DNA from 2 places in the Exiguobacterium sp. S22-S28 genome. Region 2 is predicted to be linked to the other one. Evidence: a T-box and tRNA genes for the amino acid it is inferred to sense, from the RefSeq annotation. Region 2 holds a T-box; the other holds one or more tRNA genes.
The links. A T-box is a leader RNA that pairs with one kind of tRNA and senses whether it is charged. The one in region 2 lies ahead of ileS (isoleucine--tRNA ligase), so its partner is inferred to be a tRNA-Ile.

Region 1: it encodes a tRNA-Ile, which carries the amino acid that the T-box ahead of ileS (isoleucine--tRNA ligase) is inferred to sense. The anticodon was not compared.

What each region holds. Positions count from the first base shown of each region.
Region 1 covers NZ_JBHFFC010000026.1:439,426-448,190, forward strand. The annotation lists gene ACHA8N_RS08895 (alpha-amylase) at 26-1,486, opposite strand; tRNA gene ACHA8N_RS08900 (tRNA-Ile) at 1,616-1,689, opposite strand; tRNA gene ACHA8N_RS08905 (tRNA-Met) at 1,701-1,774, opposite strand; gene ACHA8N_RS08910 (Na/Pi cotransporter family protein) at 1,900-3,540, opposite strand; gene ACHA8N_RS08915 (hypothetical protein) at 3,752-4,234, shown strand; gene ispG (flavodoxin-dependent (E)-4-hydroxy-3-methylbut-2-enyl-diphosphate synthase) at 4,423-5,544, shown strand; gene ACHA8N_RS08925 (5' nucleotidase, NT5C type) at 5,644-6,213, shown strand; gene ACHA8N_RS08930 (GGDEF domain-containing protein) at 6,747-7,823, shown strand; gene ACHA8N_RS08935 (GGDEF domain-containing phosphodiesterase) at 7,873-8,765, opposite strand, start outside.
Region 2 covers NZ_JBHFFC010000005.1:124,978-133,742, reverse strand. The annotation lists gene ftsA (cell division protein FtsA) at 1-862, shown strand, start outside; gene ftsZ (cell division protein FtsZ) at 903-2,060, shown strand; gene pgeF (peptidoglycan editing factor PgeF) at 2,143-2,919, shown strand; gene ACHA8N_RS01465 (YggS family pyridoxal phosphate-dependent enzyme) at 2,906-3,577, shown strand; gene ACHA8N_RS01460 (cell division protein SepF) at 3,781-4,104, shown strand; gene ACHA8N_RS01455 (YggT family protein) at 4,107-4,379, shown strand; gene ACHA8N_RS01450 (YlmH family RNA-binding protein) at 4,379-5,152, shown strand; gene ACHA8N_RS01445 (DivIVA domain-containing protein) at 5,179-5,700, shown strand; T-box leader at 5,701-5,929, shown strand; gene ileS (isoleucine--tRNA ligase) at 5,987-8,722, shown strand.

The sequences.
Region 1 (8,765 bases), on a different contig from region 2:
AGACGCAAGCAATGACCCTTAGATATTACTGTTCGTCGCGTGGAGCGAATACGGAGACGCCGCCACCCGGAACCGGGAACACACCGAATCCTTCGTCATCGATGACAACAGGTTCTTCTTGGTGATTCGTATAATCGAACCATTGTTCTCCGGCACGTGATTCGCCGACGAACATCCGCTTTTCGCACATGTCAGCGTTCGACAGCAAGACGGCACAACCCGAGTTCGGGAATTCTTCGACGCCACGACGGACCCATCCGACACAATGCGGATCGTCCAGGTAATCTTCTTGCTCACCGTAAGCTTTATGGTAACGGGCGTACAATAGGGCATCGATCATCTCTTTTTTACCTTCTACCGGATGTGGTCCTTGGACACCATAGTAGTCTCCGTAGAAGACACATGGATAACCATCTTTACGTAATAAAACAGAAGCATACGCATGCTGTTTGAACCAGTCATCAATCCATGACTCCAGCGATTCGCCTGGTTGTGAATCATGATTGTCAACAAATGTCACGGCATTCGTCGGGTGAGATTCAACGAGTGTATCCGCAAACAACGTCGTTAAATCAAAGTCCTGTCCTTGTTGCGATGCTTCGTGGAATTTATAGTGAAGCGGCACATCAAACAAATCAATCGTATAATCAACGCTGTCTAAGAATTGGCGGCAATCATCTAAATCTGATTTCCAGAACTCACCGACCATATAGAAACCGTCCGGATTGTCTCCAATCATCGATTTGGCGAACTCATTGACGAATTCGTAGTTGATATGTTTGATCGCGTCCAAACGGAAACCTTGGCAATTGATCGTTTCTTTGAACCAGTTTCCCCAGTTAATCATCTCTTCGCGGACTTCCGGGTGGTTGTAATCAATGTTGGCGAACATCAGATAATCATAGTTGCCGAATTCGTCATCCACTTGATCGTTCCAATCTTTATTTTTACCGGAAATTTTGAAAACACCTGTTTTTTCTTCACGTGCATCAAAATCGGTTCCATTGAAAAATTCGTGTGTCCAGATGAAATCAGAATATTTTCCGTTTCGACCCGGGAACGTAAATTTCGTCCACGCATCGATTTCAAATTCTTCTGAAATTTCTTGCGAACGGTCTTCCGGGTGGACTTCCACAACTTTAATCGTCTCAAGTTCATCGGCAGCCGCTTTATGGTTCATGACGACATCTGCATAAACCGCGATGTCATTTTCATGCGCGACTTGAATTGCTTCGACCAATTCATCTTTTGTCCCGTATTTTGTCCGGACCGTTCCCTTTTGATCAAATTCCCCTAAATCATAGACATCGTAAATGCCATACCCTGTATCTTCATCTGATTGCCCCTTTGATGCTGGCGGAATCCAAACAGATGTGATGCCTGCAGCACGCAGTTCCGGCGCTCTCTCTTTTAAGCGTTGCCAATGCTTTCCATCATTTTCTACATGCCACTCAAAAAACTGCATCATCGTATGGTTACGTTCCATCTCTCTTCGCTCTCCCTTAAATTGCCATAGTATGAATATTATTGTATGAACATTATTACAATATCTTTAATATTCCCCAAGCAACCAAAAATAAACGCACACTCCAAAAAAGAGTGTGCGTTTATGGAGTGGACCCTGCAGGACTCGAACCTGCGACCGGACGGTTATGAGCCGTCAGCTCTAACCAGCTGAGCTAAGGGTCCTTAAGTAATAGTAGCGGCGGAGGGAGTCGAACCCACGACCTCACGGGTATGAACCGTACGCTCTAGCCAGCTGAGCTACACCGCCATGATGAATTAAAACAGCTAATATCAGATTACTGGAAGTAGACTTGAATGTCAATAAATTATCTCACAAAAACAAAGAGGAATTTCTTTTCAGAAATTCCTCTTGTTTTATGATGGATATTCACTTCATGCTGTTCCTGATCGTTGCTCCAGTACCAAGTCCGTAATATTGACGGCATGGTCTCCGATGCGTTCCAGGTTCGACAACAGATCAACGAAGATCATTCCAGCCTGACCGGTACAATCGCCTGCATTGACACGCAAGACATGGTGTTTGCGGAATGACCGTTCGAGCGAATCCAGTTTCCCTTCGAGCTCAAGCACTTGGCGTGCCAATGAAACATCATCCAGTTCAACTGCCTTGATGGCGGTCTCAACGATTTTTTGCGTCAAGATATACATCTCATCCAGCTCTTTTTCCGCTTGTGCCGTAAATTCGATGCGGTTGACGATTTGGAAATCAACAAGTTCGATGACGTTTTCAACATGATCACCGATCCGTTCAAAGTCATTGACGGCATGCATCAAGAGTGAATGGTCATTTGATTCCCGTTCCGACAAGTCATGCGCTGCGACTTTGACAAGATAACTCGTCACTTCTGTATTCAGATGGTTGATGGCGTATTCAATCTGGTCTGCCTCCGATACATCTTTTTTATCATGCGACTGTGTGTAACGGTGCGCTTTTCCAAGCGCTTCCTTCGAGAACTCACCCATCCGTAATACTTCGAGCTTCGCTTGACTTAAGGCGAGTGACGAAGACTGGTTCAAGATGTTTTGATCCAAGTGGCGTGGTTTCGAGTCGACGGTCGTATCCGTTCCCGGCACGACCTTTTGAACAAGCCATGCAATTTGTGCGATGAACCAGCATTGAATCAAGGTGTTGACGACGTTAAACGTTCCGTGCGCAAAAGCAATCTGCATTTTTGGTTCCAGATCCAGTGCACCGGTAATCCACGTAATGAACGCTGAAAACAGTGGTAAGGCGATCAAGAAGAGAATCGTTCCGACGATATTGAAGATGACGTGCGCTGCTGCCGTCCGTTTCGCTGCAATCGACGCACCAAGTGCTGCGAGAACTGCAGTGATCGTCGTCCCGATGTTATCACCAAACAAGACTGGTAACGCTGCTTTGATATCAATCATTCCGCCGTCATACAATTCTTGTAAGATTCCGATCGTCGCAGAAGACGATTGGACTAGCATCGTAAAGATTGTTCCGACGAATACACCAAGCAATGGACTTTCCGACATCGATACCGTCAGTTCTCGGAACCATTCGCTTGACTCGAGTGGTGCCATGCCGTCTCCCATGAGGGTCAATCCATAGAAGAGCGCTCCGAAACCAAAGAAGATTTGTCCGATGTATTGAATCCGTTCTTTATTGAAGAAGAAAATCAGGAACGCTCCAAGCGCAATCGCCGGGAGTGCTGCTTCCTTGACGTTAAATCCGATGATAAAAGCCGTGATCGTCGTTCCGATGTTCGCCCCCATGACGACACCAATCGCTTGACGCAAATTCATTAAGCCGGCACTGACTAACCCAACGACGATAACGGTCGTACCGGATGACGACTGGATCAAGACCGTGACGACAATACCGGCTAAAATTCCGAAAAACGGGTTTGAGGTATATTTATCTAAAATATACCGCAGACGGTCTCCCGCTGTTTTTTGAAGACCATCTCCCATATACTTAATACCGAATAGGAAAATACCAAGTCCACCGATAAAGGTGAAAATCATTTCCTGTAAATCATAGTTCATTTTGTCATCTCCTCGTATAAAAAAGTGGAATTGATTTGTTGTTAAGAATCCATTGTTTCAACTCCCCTATTATGTAAAGGTCTAATGAACTTGTAAACAGTTTTTAAGACATTCAATTGTTAAGGTTTTATTAATCTGTACCACTACAGTAAAATGCTTATTTATAAGAATTTTATGACCTATTTTCAATTGTTATAAAACAGAAGAAAGAGTGATTATATTGCATTTTTTAAGTCAACTACTTAATTACTTACAAACCACCTTAATTCCAAATCGTCTGTTTTTGAAGACACGCCTCGCTGATGTTTCCCTTTATTTTTGTGGATTGGCATGGATTTCCTTGTGGGTGACAATCATCGACAGCATCTTTCTTGAACAATCGATTCCATTTATCGTCTGGTTCATCCTGCATTTCATCTTCATTGCGATTGCGGTGTTGTTGTATCTGCTGTTCGTTTCCTATTTGAATCGCTGGCTCATCCAGTGGATTTTGCCGAAGCCTTGGGCTTTCCGGCAAGTATTTCCTTATACAGTTGCTGCAAACATCTGGAGTTTTCCGATTGGCGTTCTGATTTATCAACTCGGAAATTCAACGTTCGGAGTCGTTGTGCTGTTAGCCGGCCACTTTTTATATTCACTGATTCCGCTTCTTTTGGCCCGGAAGAATAAAAAGCCGTCACGTGTGCGGACATGACATCTTTTACACCGATTTACAGACTGAACTGTCCGTCTGACGACGGATTGACTTCCAACCGTCTGTGTTAAACAATTGTAAATGTTCAATTTTCGTTCTTGTTTCTCGATTTTTAGGGAATAGTTCGATATGATAGTACAAGTAGTCATAAACAATCTGGCGCTATGCCACAAAAGGAGATTTTCGATATGCCGAAAATGGTCCATCGCTCTAAGACTCGTCCCGTTCGTGTTGGGGACCTTGTCATTGGTGGAAGTAATGAAGTCATCATTCAAAGTATGACGACAACAAAAACACACGACGTCGAAGCGACTGTCGCTGAAATTTTACGTCTTGAAGAAGCGGGATGCCAAATTGTCCGCGTCGCTTGTCCGGAAGAACGCGATGCACTTGCCCTCGCAGAAATCAAAAGCCGGATCAACATTCCACTCGTCGTAGACATCCATTTCAACTATAAACTGGCTCTCATGGCAATCGAAGCTGGTGTCGATAAAATCCGGATCAATCCGGGTAACATCGGACGCCGCGAGAAAGTCGAAGCTGTCGTCACGGCAGCAAAGGCCAAAAACATCCCGATTCGAATTGGAGTCAATGCCGGTTCACTGGAGAAACATATTCTCGAGAAATACGGTTACCCGACTGCCCGTGGGATGGTCGAAAGTGCGTTGCATCACATCAAAATTCTTGAGGATCTCGATTTTCACGATATCATCGTTTCCTTAAAAGCTTCCGATGTTCAGTTGGCGCTCGAAGCCTATCAGCTCGCTTCTGAGTCATTTGATTACCCACTGCACGTCGGTATCACGGAATCTGGTCCTTTACGTACCGGTTCATTAAAATCCGCTGCCGGTCTTGGCGCGATTCTATCGCGTGGTATCGGAAATACGGTCCGCGTTTCACTTTCTGCCGACCCGGTCGAAGAAGTCAAAGTCGCAAAAGAAGTCTTGAAATCATTTGGTCTTGCCGCAAACGCTGCAACATTGATTTCTTGCCCGACATGCGGACGGATTGAAATCGACTTGATGGCAATCGCCGCTGAAATCGAGGACTACATCGATAAAATCCAAGTCAACATCAAAGTGGCTGTTCTCGGTTGTGCCGTCAATGGTCCTGGTGAAGCACGCGAAGCAGACATTGGTATCGCCGGTGCCCGTAACGAAGGATTGTTGTTCCGTCATGGAGAAATCATCCGTAAAGTGCCGGAAGCGACAATGGTCGAAGAATTAAAAAAAGAAATCGACGCCATCGTGCTCGAAAAAGAAGCGGAAAAAGAAGCGGAAAAAGAAGCTGCTAAAGCAAGTCAATCGTAATAAAAAAGAGTCCTCCGACGGAGTGACTCTTTTTTTCGTGTCTGTATTTCGACTATGTTATACTAGTGGCAGAAAATTTATAGAATGTTGGTGATGTAAGTGAAAATCGGAATTGATATTGATGGAACAATCACTCATCCTTCTTCGTGCTTTAACTATATGAACAAATATTTGGGGACATCGATTGATTTTGAGATGGCTTCCGAATACGAGCTTCATACCTATACAGACATGGAGCAAATCGAATTTTGGGAGTTCATGGTCAAGTCGGGTCACGAACTCGGTATTTATCGTGAATCGATCCCGCAAGAACTCGTCAAACAACATCTGTGGGCATTACGTAAACAGTATGATCTTCACTATGTGACGGCGCGATCAGAAATCGTTCGCCCTGTGACGGAAGAATGGATCAAACAGCACGAGCTCCCACTTGATTCACTCATCATGACCGGCTCACATGATAAAGTACAAGTCGTTCGGGATTTGTCGCTCGATTTGTTCATGGAGGACCGGCTTGAAAATGCGATTCAAATTGCGGAAGATACATCGATCCCCGTCATTTTGTTTGATGCACCGTACAATCGACGTCCCCTTCCTGAAAACATCGTCCGCGTGTCTTCTTGGGATGAGGCTGTTCAAACCATTCATAAATTTGCACCGATTCGTTAAAAACAGCCGTCACGGCTGTTTTTTTATTTTATCAAAATCAGCCGAGAATACTCCCACTTCTAAACGTTCAGGGTGAAACCCTAGTGCAAGTGGGAGATGAATCGTCTTCGGGTAAAGCGTGTCTTGCGACACGTCAATTGCCCGACACTCTTGGTTTGAAAGCAATTAACATCAGGAATAAAAAAAGAGTCATGTTCTTTGAAAACTGAAGATATAGGGTTGTGACAGGAAGTTCGTCTGTCACGTAAAATCTTCAACGTTCACCTTGCGGATGACCGAAGTAGCGAAAACCAAGCAGAGTAGGCATCCGCATAAAAGAAACGGACAAGATCAACGTTCAACCGTCGGGACGACGGGGTTAGCCTGATAAATTTTTGACCGCTCGGTTGAATAACTCAGGAATCTTCTACCTCTTAGCGAAGCGTAGGTGGAGGTAGTTCAATTGTATGTTTTGATTCGAGTATCGTACACTTGTAGAGGATTCCCATATTATCTCATTTCCAATATTTTTTTGAATGTGAAAGGACTTTATTATGCTGACGACTTTAAATATTTTTTTCCTTAATATCTGCATCATTTTTCTTATCTTGTCTTTCACCTTTTATTTATTACGTAACCGGCTTCCGATTCAGCAAGATTCGAAGCTTTCGACCCGATTGTATTTTGGTTTCGCTAATGGACTAACTGGGATTTTATTGATACATAATTCCATTATAATTAACGGTGCTTTCATCGATTTGCGCCTATTACCGCTCGCCTTATCTGCTTTATACGGCGGACCGATCAGCATCGTGACGACCGGCTTTTTGCTCATGTTTTACCGGATCGTCATCGATACAGGAGAATCGATGACAGCACTACAAACTTCGATTCTCACACTGATCAGTTTTGTCATTCTCGTTCTGCTTTGCACACGCTTTATTAAACAGAAAGCGGCTCTGTTTACTGTCATCGTCACGATTGGTTCCCTGCTTGTCTTGATTCGTATGTTGATGAGTGATACTGCATTTCAGGCCTGGCAATTGATTTTTGCTCCTTATTTTTTAATTACGATTCTTGCTTCACTTCTGTTTTATCACCTGTCCCGTATGTTGCAGGATCACTTCGTCCTGTATTCCTACCAATCGTATTTGGCGACAACCGATCAGCTGACACGATTGGCCAATCGTCATGTCATCATGGATAAAGTTGCGACGTTGGAACAGGAAAGAGCACCGTGGGGTGTGATTTTATTTGATTTAGACTATTTCAAGTCAGTCAACGACCAGTACGGTCATGCCGTCGGAGATGCGGTCTTACGTCACTTCTCTGTTTTATTGACACAAGAATGCCCGCAGGATACAACAGTCGGACGTTACGGCGGGGAAGAGTTCATTGCCATCTTACCCAATACTTTGCGTGTATCACCCGACCAATTAGCGGAACAAATTGTCGCAACAGTAATGAGGACACCGTTCGTCATGCAGGATCACGCACTTGAAATCACTGTCTCGGCGGGCGTCGCCTATGCCGGGCACCAATCCGCCAGTGTGGTCTTTAAACAGGCGGATACAGCCTTGTATGCCGCAAAGCAAAATGGACGGAATCAATCCTATGTCTATACCAGTTAAATCTCCTTCATGGGTATCAAAAGCTCCAAATACACAAACGGAAGCCGCATCATTCTGCCGCTTCCGTTTGTTTGGTTTTCAATAAACAAATGATTTCTTCCAGCTTAACGGGCTTTGCAAAAAAATAACCTTGGAATAAGTGAACACCAAGATTCTTCGCAATCCGGACTTCCTCTCCCGTCTCGACACCTTCAACGATACACTCGACATGCATCGACCGACTGAGTTGAAAAATGGATTCCAAGATGGACTGGCGTTTCTCAGACTCTTCAATCTGCTCGATGAACTGTTTAGGTACTTTCAACTGACGAAGCGGCAATAACCGTTCAAGCACATGGTAAGAAGCATGACCTGTTCCAAAATCATCCAATGAAACCGGAAAATCAAGGGTTTTGATCCGGCGTAGCGCTCTTAAAATCGGCTGACTCTCAAAATCAAGTGATTGACTTTCCGTAATCTCGATTTTAATTTGTTTTGGCTTGAGGGAATACTTTAGCAACATCCGTTCAATAAACGGCATGAAGGATTCGTGCGTCAGTTGGCGGGGTGACACGTTGACCGACAGGCTGAAATCATCCGGAACAAGATCAATCAGTTGTTTCCTCGTCTTACATCCTTCTTCAAAGATCCATTCCCCCAGACGAATGATCAAATCACTTTTTTCGGCAATGGGGATGAATACTGTTGGTCGACCAGCCCCTGGAATTTTACTGTTCCAACGTACGAGGGCTTCAAGACCCACAAAGCGATCCTGATCAGAGTCGTATTGCAACTGATAGACAAGATAAAAGTCGCGATTGACGTCCGCACGGGATAACGCTTTTGCTGCTTCAACTCGAAGCGCTTGTTCCGCCCTCCACTCCCGATTCAAACACATGACTTTTTCTGCGTTGCGGATACTTTCAGGAAATGCTGATGTAATCTGTTGGACCCGTTTCGTCA
Region 2 (8,765 bases):
GATAGGTTATCGCTTAGAAGTGACGGGGAAACTGATCATTGGAGCGAAGACAATCCTACATAGCATGAAACGTTCGATTGAACGGGCCGGCCTTGAGCTTGCGGGATACGTGCTCGAGAGTTTAGCGGTCTCGCGGATTGCTGCTTCCATCGATGAGTTGGAACTTGGTGTCGGTATCATTGATATCGGTCACGAGACAACGACGCTTTCAATCTACGAAAAAAATGATTTAGTGTATTCAACGACATTATCGTATGGTGGAGATCATCTGACACGCGATTTGACGTATAAAATGAATTGTAAATATCAAGATGCCAAATTGGCAAAGGAAGAATATGGTGTTGCACTGGAAGCACTGGGGGACCCGGAAGAAAAAGTCTCGTACGTGACCATCAACGGGGAGCACCGCTTTGAACCGCAAACCGAAATCGGTTTTGTACTCGAAGCGCGTCTCGAAGAAATTTTTGAGATGATTCAGAAGCGGATGACGCAAGCAGGTTATTCCCAAATGAACAGCGGGATCATCCTCTGTGGCGGCAGCTCTTCCTTGCCGGGAATTGACCAGCTCGGTAAACGGGTCTTCAAACAAAGCGTCAATGTTTACCAACCAGCAAGCTTAGGGATTCGTCATCCGAAGTACGCCGTGGCTGCTGGAATGTTACGATATGTCCTGTCACGGAGTACCGTTTCGAAGTCAGGATTGGATCGTGCGGATGAAAAGGGAACGTCGACACAAGGACGTGAACAAGAAGAACTATTTGCACCTCCTTCACCTCCTGTACACGAAGATCGCACACCGAAGGAACAGCCTCCAAAAGAGCGGAAGTCATTCAGTAGTTTCTTTGAGAAGTTTTTCGGTTAAATAAAAAATTATCAGTAAAAAAAAATAGGGGGCCCCTTTTATGTTGCATTTTGATGAAATGATGGACCAAGTAGCTAAAATCAAAGTCATCGGAGTAGGTGGCGGTGGATCAAACGCTGTCAACCGAATGATTGAACATGGTGTCCAAGGCGTGGAATTCATCGCTGTCAATACGGATGCACAAGCATTAAACATGTCACAAGCTGACGTGAAGCTTCAATTAGGTGCGAAGCTGACACGTGGTCTCGGTGCCGGAGCAAATCCGGAAATCGGTAAAAAGGCTGCTGAGGAAAGCCGTGAACAATTGACAGAAATTCTTTCTGGCGCTGATATGGTCTTCGTCACGGCAGGAATGGGTGGCGGTACCGGAACAGGTGCAGCACCAGTCATCGCTGAAATTTCTAAAGAAATCGGGGCTTTAACGGTCGGTGTCGTTACGAAACCTTTCATGTTTGAAGGTCGTAAACGCATGCAACATGCTGTATCCGGTGTTCAGAACTTTAAAGAAAAAGTCGACACGCTGATCGTTATCCCGAATGATAAATTACTTGAGATCGTCGATCGGAATACACCGATGCTTGAAGCGTTTAAAGAAGCGGATAACGTACTTCGTCAAGGGGTACAAGGGATTACCGATCTAATCGCCGTACCAGGTCTGATTAACTTGGACTTTGCCGACGTCAAAACGATCATGACAGAAAAAGGTTCTGCTTTGATGGGTGTCGGTGTTGCAACCGGCGAACATCGTGCGACGGAAGCGGCGAAAAAAGCCATTTCGAGTCCGTTGCTTGAAACATCAATCGAGGGTGCGAAAGGCGTCTTGATGAACATCACAGGTAGCGCGAACTTAAGCCTGTATGAAGTAACGGAAGCAGCTCAGATTGTCCAAAGTGCTGCAGATGAAGAGGTGAACTTAATCTTCGGTTCTGTCATCAATGACAATCTGGAAGATGAAATCATCGTGACGGTCATCGCGACAGAATTCGAAAATGAACCGCTTGATTTTGAAATTCCATCAGCTCAGGAAATGATGAAGAACCTGCTTAAGAAAAAGCAGGCTGCACCATCGCCGGTAGCGGAAGAACCAAAACCGCAAGTCGAAGAGGCACCTAGTAGCTCGAACCAAGAATCAGCAAAAGGGTCAGATGTCGAAGAGACGATGGACATTCCTTCTTTCCTTCGCCGGAACAACCGTTAATTCGATCTTTCAGGGACACGACTGCTAGATGAAGAGGTGTCGCGTAAGCGACGCCTCTTTTTTTAAAAAAGGATGGGATGAGATGTTTGGTCAATGGATAAAATGGGATACACCGACAGGGACGGTTCGAGCAGCCTTTACGACGAAGTTCTCAGCACCGCACGGAAACGGAAATTTGGGGTTACATGTTAAAGATGATGCTGAAGGTGTTGTTGAGAATCGTCAAGTCATCGTGCGGCAACTGGAGTTGGCACTCGAAAATTCGGTCTGGGCAGAACAAGTGCATGGAAATCATGTTGAACAAGTGACGACACTGGATTCCGGACGCGGAGCGCTGGATTATGAAACGGCCATCAAGGGTACAGATGGACTGGTGACGACGGATTCGAACGTGGCGTTGATGATGCTATTTGCTGATTGTGTGCCACTTCTTTTTTGCGATCCTCGAACAGGCATCATTGCGAATGTCCATGCTGGTTGGCGTGGTACCGTTGCTAACATCGTCGAAGCGACATTAACGAAAATGGAACAAGCAGGTGCGGATCGTGCCTCCGTCCAAATGGTGATCGGTCCATCCATTCGTGAGTGTTGTTATGAGGTGGACGGTCCTGTGTTGGAAGCAATTGATCGACTTGGTCTTGAAGAATCCCCGTATATCAAAAAAGACAATGGAAAAGCGATGTTGTCGCTGCAAAAAACCAATGCCATGTTAGCGGAACAGAGTGGGATTGGCGACGTTCAGGATACTGGACTTTGTACAAATTGTCAGGCCGAAGATTACTTCTCCTATCGTCACGGAGATCACGGCGGTCGATTCGCTAGTTTGATTGTAAAGGAGTCTCTTGATGTCAATTTCTGAAAATGTCAAACATGTTCAACAAAATATGAAACAGGCTTATGAAAAGACCGATCAAAAAAAGCAGGTACAATTGATTGGTGTGACGAAATCAGTGTCAAGTGAAGTCGCAGCAGAATTGCTGGCAGCAGGTGTGACAGCCCTTGGCGAGAATCGTCCGGATGGCTTAACGGATAAACAAGCAGCTTTAGGACGCAATGCATGTGAATGGCATTTTATCGGTACGCTCCAAACACGAAAAGTTCGGCAAATCATTGATCAAATCGACGTTTTGCATTCATTGGATCGTTTACATTTGGCGGAAGAAATCAACAAGCGGGCAAAGCAGCCGATTGATTGCTTCATTCAAGTCAATGTATCGGGGGAAGCTTCCAAACAAGGAATCGACCCGACCGACTTGCCTTCTTTTTTGCACGAATTGGGACAGTATCCGATGGTCCGCATCATCGGCTTAATGACGATGGCGCCTTTAACGGAAAACGAAGAAACCATCCGGTCGGTTTTCCGGTCATTACGTCAGTTGCGGGATGAAGTGGCAGTTCGTCGCCTTTCCTATGCTCCGTGTACGGAACTGTCGATGGGTATGTCATCTGACTATGCCATTGCGATTGAAGAAGGGGCTACGCATGTCCGCGTCGGGACAGTGTTGGTACAATCATAAAAACGAGCAATCTAGATGAAAGGAGAATGGATATGGGATTCAAATCAAAAATACAAAATCTATTTCTCGGAAATACAGACGATTTAGATGAACTCGAATATGAAAATGATGCTACAATAAATAAAGGTAGAGACGCTTCACAGCAAGAATATGAGGAGTATTATGAGGAATCTACCCCGAGTGTTACTCAAAAGGAGGAGCCTGTGAGACAGACGAACATCGTACCCATCCATACTAAAAAGGCAAAATCACAAGTCATTCTCAGTGAACCGCGTGTATTTAACGAAGCGCAGGAAATTGGCGAGCATCTTCGTCAAAATCGTGCTGTCATCGTCAACATGCAAAGGATGTCGAAAGATCAGTCACGTCAAATGATTAATTTCTTGTCAGGTGTCGTGTTTGCTTTAGATGGAACGATTACGACAATCAGTCAAAATACACTCCTCTGTGTCCCGAACAACGTCGAGTTGGCCGGAAGTATTTCGAACCTGCTCGGTGAAGATGATATCAACCATAAGGGGTGGTAAACATGGATTCACAAGTTATGTACGCAATCGGGCGTACGTTAAGCACATTACTTCAATATTACAGCTATGTCATGATTGCTTATATTCTGTTGTCGTGGTTCCCAAATGCACGGGAATCCCGATTCGGTCAAGTCTTGGCGATGTTAGTTGAACCGTTTCTCGCGCCATTCCGACGGATTATCCCGCCCATCGGAGGAATGCTCGATATTTCGCCTATCGTTGCCTTTTTAGTGCTTAACTTAGCACAGGCAGGCATTGGAGCTATCTTCTTCTAATGAGCGTGTATGATCATTATCGCGGACATGAGCGGGAGTTCGTCGATCTCGTCTTAAACTGGATCGACCATGTCGAAGCGACGTATACGTTCAAAGTAACTGATTTTTTGGATCCCCGTGAACAACAGATCACACGTGAACTCGTCGGAACGAAATGTGCCCTCTTTTTTGAGGGCGGTTTCGAAGGGGCGGAACGCAAACGTGCTTTGATTGCACCGGATTATTATGAGCTTGATGCCGACGATTTTGATATTGCCATTTATCGCATCCATTATCCTACCAAATTCGTGGAGCTCTCGCATCGTCAGGTGACAGGTACTTTGCTGAACGTGGGTCTAAAACGCGGGAAGTTCGGGGATGTCGTCATTCAGGATCAAGTAGTCCAATTCGCCGTGGCGCAAGATGTAGCCTCTTATATCGAAGTGAATGTCGAACGGGCGGGAAAAACAAAAATCCGTTTATCCCTCGTTGATTCACAGGATCAGCTGAAAATCAAAGATCAAGAATGGCAAGAGGAACTCGGGTTCGTCAGTTCTCTTCGATTTGATACGGTTGTCAGCGAGATTCTTGGATTTTCAAGACAAAAAGCACAAAGCTTGATTAAGCAGGGCGAAAGCAAAGTCAATTATAAAATTGTCGAGGATCCAAGCTTCCTGCTGGAAGAAGGCGACCTTTTGTCACTTCGCGGAACGGGGCGTGTCAAGTTGATCGCCGTACTCGGCTCAACAAAACGGGATCGGATTAAATTACAATACGGTCTGCTAAAAGGTTAACCAACAAGCTGAGGGAGGATTTCATCATGCCATTGACGCCACTGGATATTCACAATAAGGAATTTACACGAAAGTTTCGCGGCTATGACGAAGATGAGGTCAATGAATTTCTTGATCAAGTCATCAAAGATTTTGAACTGTTGCTCCGTGAAAACCGTCAACAGCAAGAAGTCATTCAAAATATGCAGTCCCGTGTCGATTACTTCAGCTCGATGGAGGAGACGTTAAATAAATCCATCATCGTGGCGCAAGAAGCGGCTGAAGAAGTGAAGGCGAATGCGACGAAAGAAGCAAGTTTGATTGTCAAACAAGCGGAACGGGAAGCGGAACAATTACAAGATTCTGCCCAGCGACGGGCGCAACGGACTGATTTTGAAGTGGAACAGATGCGTAAAAAAATCGAATTGTACCGGAATCGGTTCAAAGTATTGATTGATGCACAGATGGAATTGTTGACGAGTCACGATTGGGATGCCTTTGACGGGGCAGCGCGTAGTGCGCTTGACGAGATTCCGGCAGTTGCGTATAATGACGACGATGTCGTATAAGCTAAATCATTGAAAAGGACACGTTTTTTATCTAGATACTGTCAGCGAATCGGGGACTGGTGTGAGCCCGATCAGTGACGGATAAAAAATATCCCCTTTGAGTGTGAAACTGAAAATATTCAGTAAGTTTCACCGTCTCGCCTTCGTTATCGGGCTCTTAAGTGGTAGTCCGTCAGTCAGGATTGCTAGTAGGGTGGTACCGCGAGTTCAAGCCAAACTCGTCCCTATCAGGGGATGAGTTTGGCTTTTTTTGTACGCAAAATTCAGAGAAGTGAGGGAATGCCAGATGGAATACAAAGATACGTTATTGATGATGAAAACCGAATTTTTAATGCGAGGAAACCTGCCAAAACGTGAACCGGATATGCAGGCACGTTGGAACGAGATGAACCTGTACGAAGCGGTTCAAGAAAAAAATGCCGGGAAACCGACATTCATTCTGCATGATGGTCCTCCCTATGCAAACGGAGACATCCATATGGGGCATGGATTAAATAAAGTCTTAAAAGATATCGTTGTTCGTTACAAATCGATGAATGGGTTCCGTTCTCCGTACGTACCGGGTTGGGACACGCACGGTCTGCCAATCGAAACGGCTTTACAAAAAGCGGGTGTCGACCGGAAATCGATGTCGGTCGCAGAATTCCGTGAGCTTTGTGCGAAATATGCACTGGAGCAAGTCGATCACCAACGTGAACAATTTAAGCGTCTCGGTGTCCTCGGTGACTATGATAACCCATACATCACGCTACAACCGGAATTCGAAGCAGCACAAATTCGTCTGTTCGGCGATATGGCGAACAAGGGCTACATCTATAAAGGGAAAAAACCGGTGTACTGGTCACCTTCATCAGAGTCAGCTCTCGCAGAAGCTGAAATCGAATACCAAGATAAACGTTCTGCGGCGATCTATGTGGCGTTCCAAGTCATGGACGGAAAAAACATCTTGGAGCCGACGGATCATTTCGTCATCTGGACGACGACACCTTGGACGATTCCAGCAAACCTCGGAATCTCAGTCAGTGGTGAGTTAACGTATGCACGAATTGAACACGAAGGAAAAGGCTATATCGTGGCTGAGACACTCGTACCAGAAGTAATCGAAGCACTCGGCTGGGAAAACGCTACGGTGGGTCGTGTCTTCAACGGAGCCGACTTTGAGTACATCAAAGCGAAACATCCACTCTACGACCGGGAATCCCTTGTCATGCTCGGAGATCATGTCACGGCAGAAGCGACCGGTGTCGTTCATACAGCACCTGGACACGGGGAAGATGACTTCAGAATCGGTCAGGCGTATGGACTGGATATCCTTTGCCCGGTTGATGACAAAGGTGTCATGACAGCAGAAGCTCCTGGTTTTGAAGGATTATTCTATGAAGATGCCAACAAAGAAATCGGTGTGGCGTTAGAAGAAGCCGGTGCTTTATTAAAATTATCATTCATCAAACACTCGTATCCGCATGATTGGCGGACGAAAAAACCAGTTATCTTCCGGGCGACACCTCAGTGGTTCGCTTCGATTAAAGATTTCCGGGCTGAAATCCTCGACGAGATTAAAGAAGTCCAGTGGGTGCCGGAGTGGGGCGAAACACGTCTCCACAACATGTTCAAAGACCGCGGAGACTGGGTCATTTCCCGTCAACGGGCGTGGGGCGTACCGTTGCCGATCTTCTATGCAGAAGACGGTACGGAAATCGTCACACCGGAAACGATTGACCACATCGCGAATCTGTTCGCAGCACACGGATCAAACGTCTGGTATGAGCGTGAAGCCGTTGACTTACTACCAGAAGGGTTCACGCATCCGGCAAGCCCGAACGGTATCTTCAAAAAAGAGACGGATATCATGGATGTCTGGTTCGATTCCGGGTCATCCCATGCAGGTGTTCTTGCGACACGTCCGGAACTCGAACGTCCAGCCGATTTGTATTTGGAAGGTTCTGACCAATACCGTGGATGGTTCAACTCCTCGCTTTCGACAGCTGTCGCGACGACAGGAAAAGCGCCATACAAAGCGGTCGTCAGTCACGGATTCGTCCTTGATGGTCAAGGACGGAAGATGTCGAAATCAATCGGAAATACGATTGCACCAATCCAGATCATGCAACAATTTGGTGCGGAAATTCTTCGCCTTTGGGTCGCTTCCGTCGATTACCAGTCGGATGTTCGGGCTTCGATGGACAATTTCAAACAAGTATCGGAATCGTACCGCAAAATTCGGAATACGGTTCGGTTCTTGCTTGGTAACCTCGATCAGTTTGATTACACGACACATCGTGTTGCGTTTGCTGACTTACCGGAATCCGACCGCTTCATGCGTACAAAACTGGATCAACTCATCGGCAAAGTAAAAGCGGCGTATGATGCGTATGACTTTATGGCAGTGTATCAGCTGTTGCATAACTTCTGTGTCCTTGACTTGTCTTCGTTCTATCTCGATTACACGAAAGATATCTTGTACATCGAAAAAGAAGATGCACCGGCGCGTCGTGCCGTTCAAACGGTCATGTATGATACGGTCGTGACATTGTTGCAATTGATGGCACCGGTCTTACCGCATACAGCAGACGAAGCATGGGAATTCGTTCCTGGCGTTGAGACATCAAGCATCTTCTTGACGGATCTTCCGGAAGCACCGGAAGTGACGGAAGAAGGTCTGGCGTTGATTGCGAAATGGAACAGTTTCCTCGTCTTCCGGGATGATGTCTTGAAAGCACTCGAAGAAGCACGTGCTGAGAAACTTGTCGGGAAAACGCTTGAAGCGAAATTAGAGCTGGCACCGAATGACGAAACGAAAGCATTGCTTGCGACGATCGATCACCTCGAGCAGTTGTTGCAAGTCTCGCAGATTGAGTTCGTCGCTTCAGCGGAGAAATCATACGGGACGACAGGCATCACGGTTCTTAAAGCAGATGGTGAAAAATGTGAACGCTGTTGGACATATTCGACTGAACTCGGACAAGATCCGGCTCATCCGACACTTTGCCCACGTTGTACTGAAGTCGTCAATTCTTTATAATGAATCAGGGAGGGGCAGCTACGGCGACTTCGTAGCGGTCCCT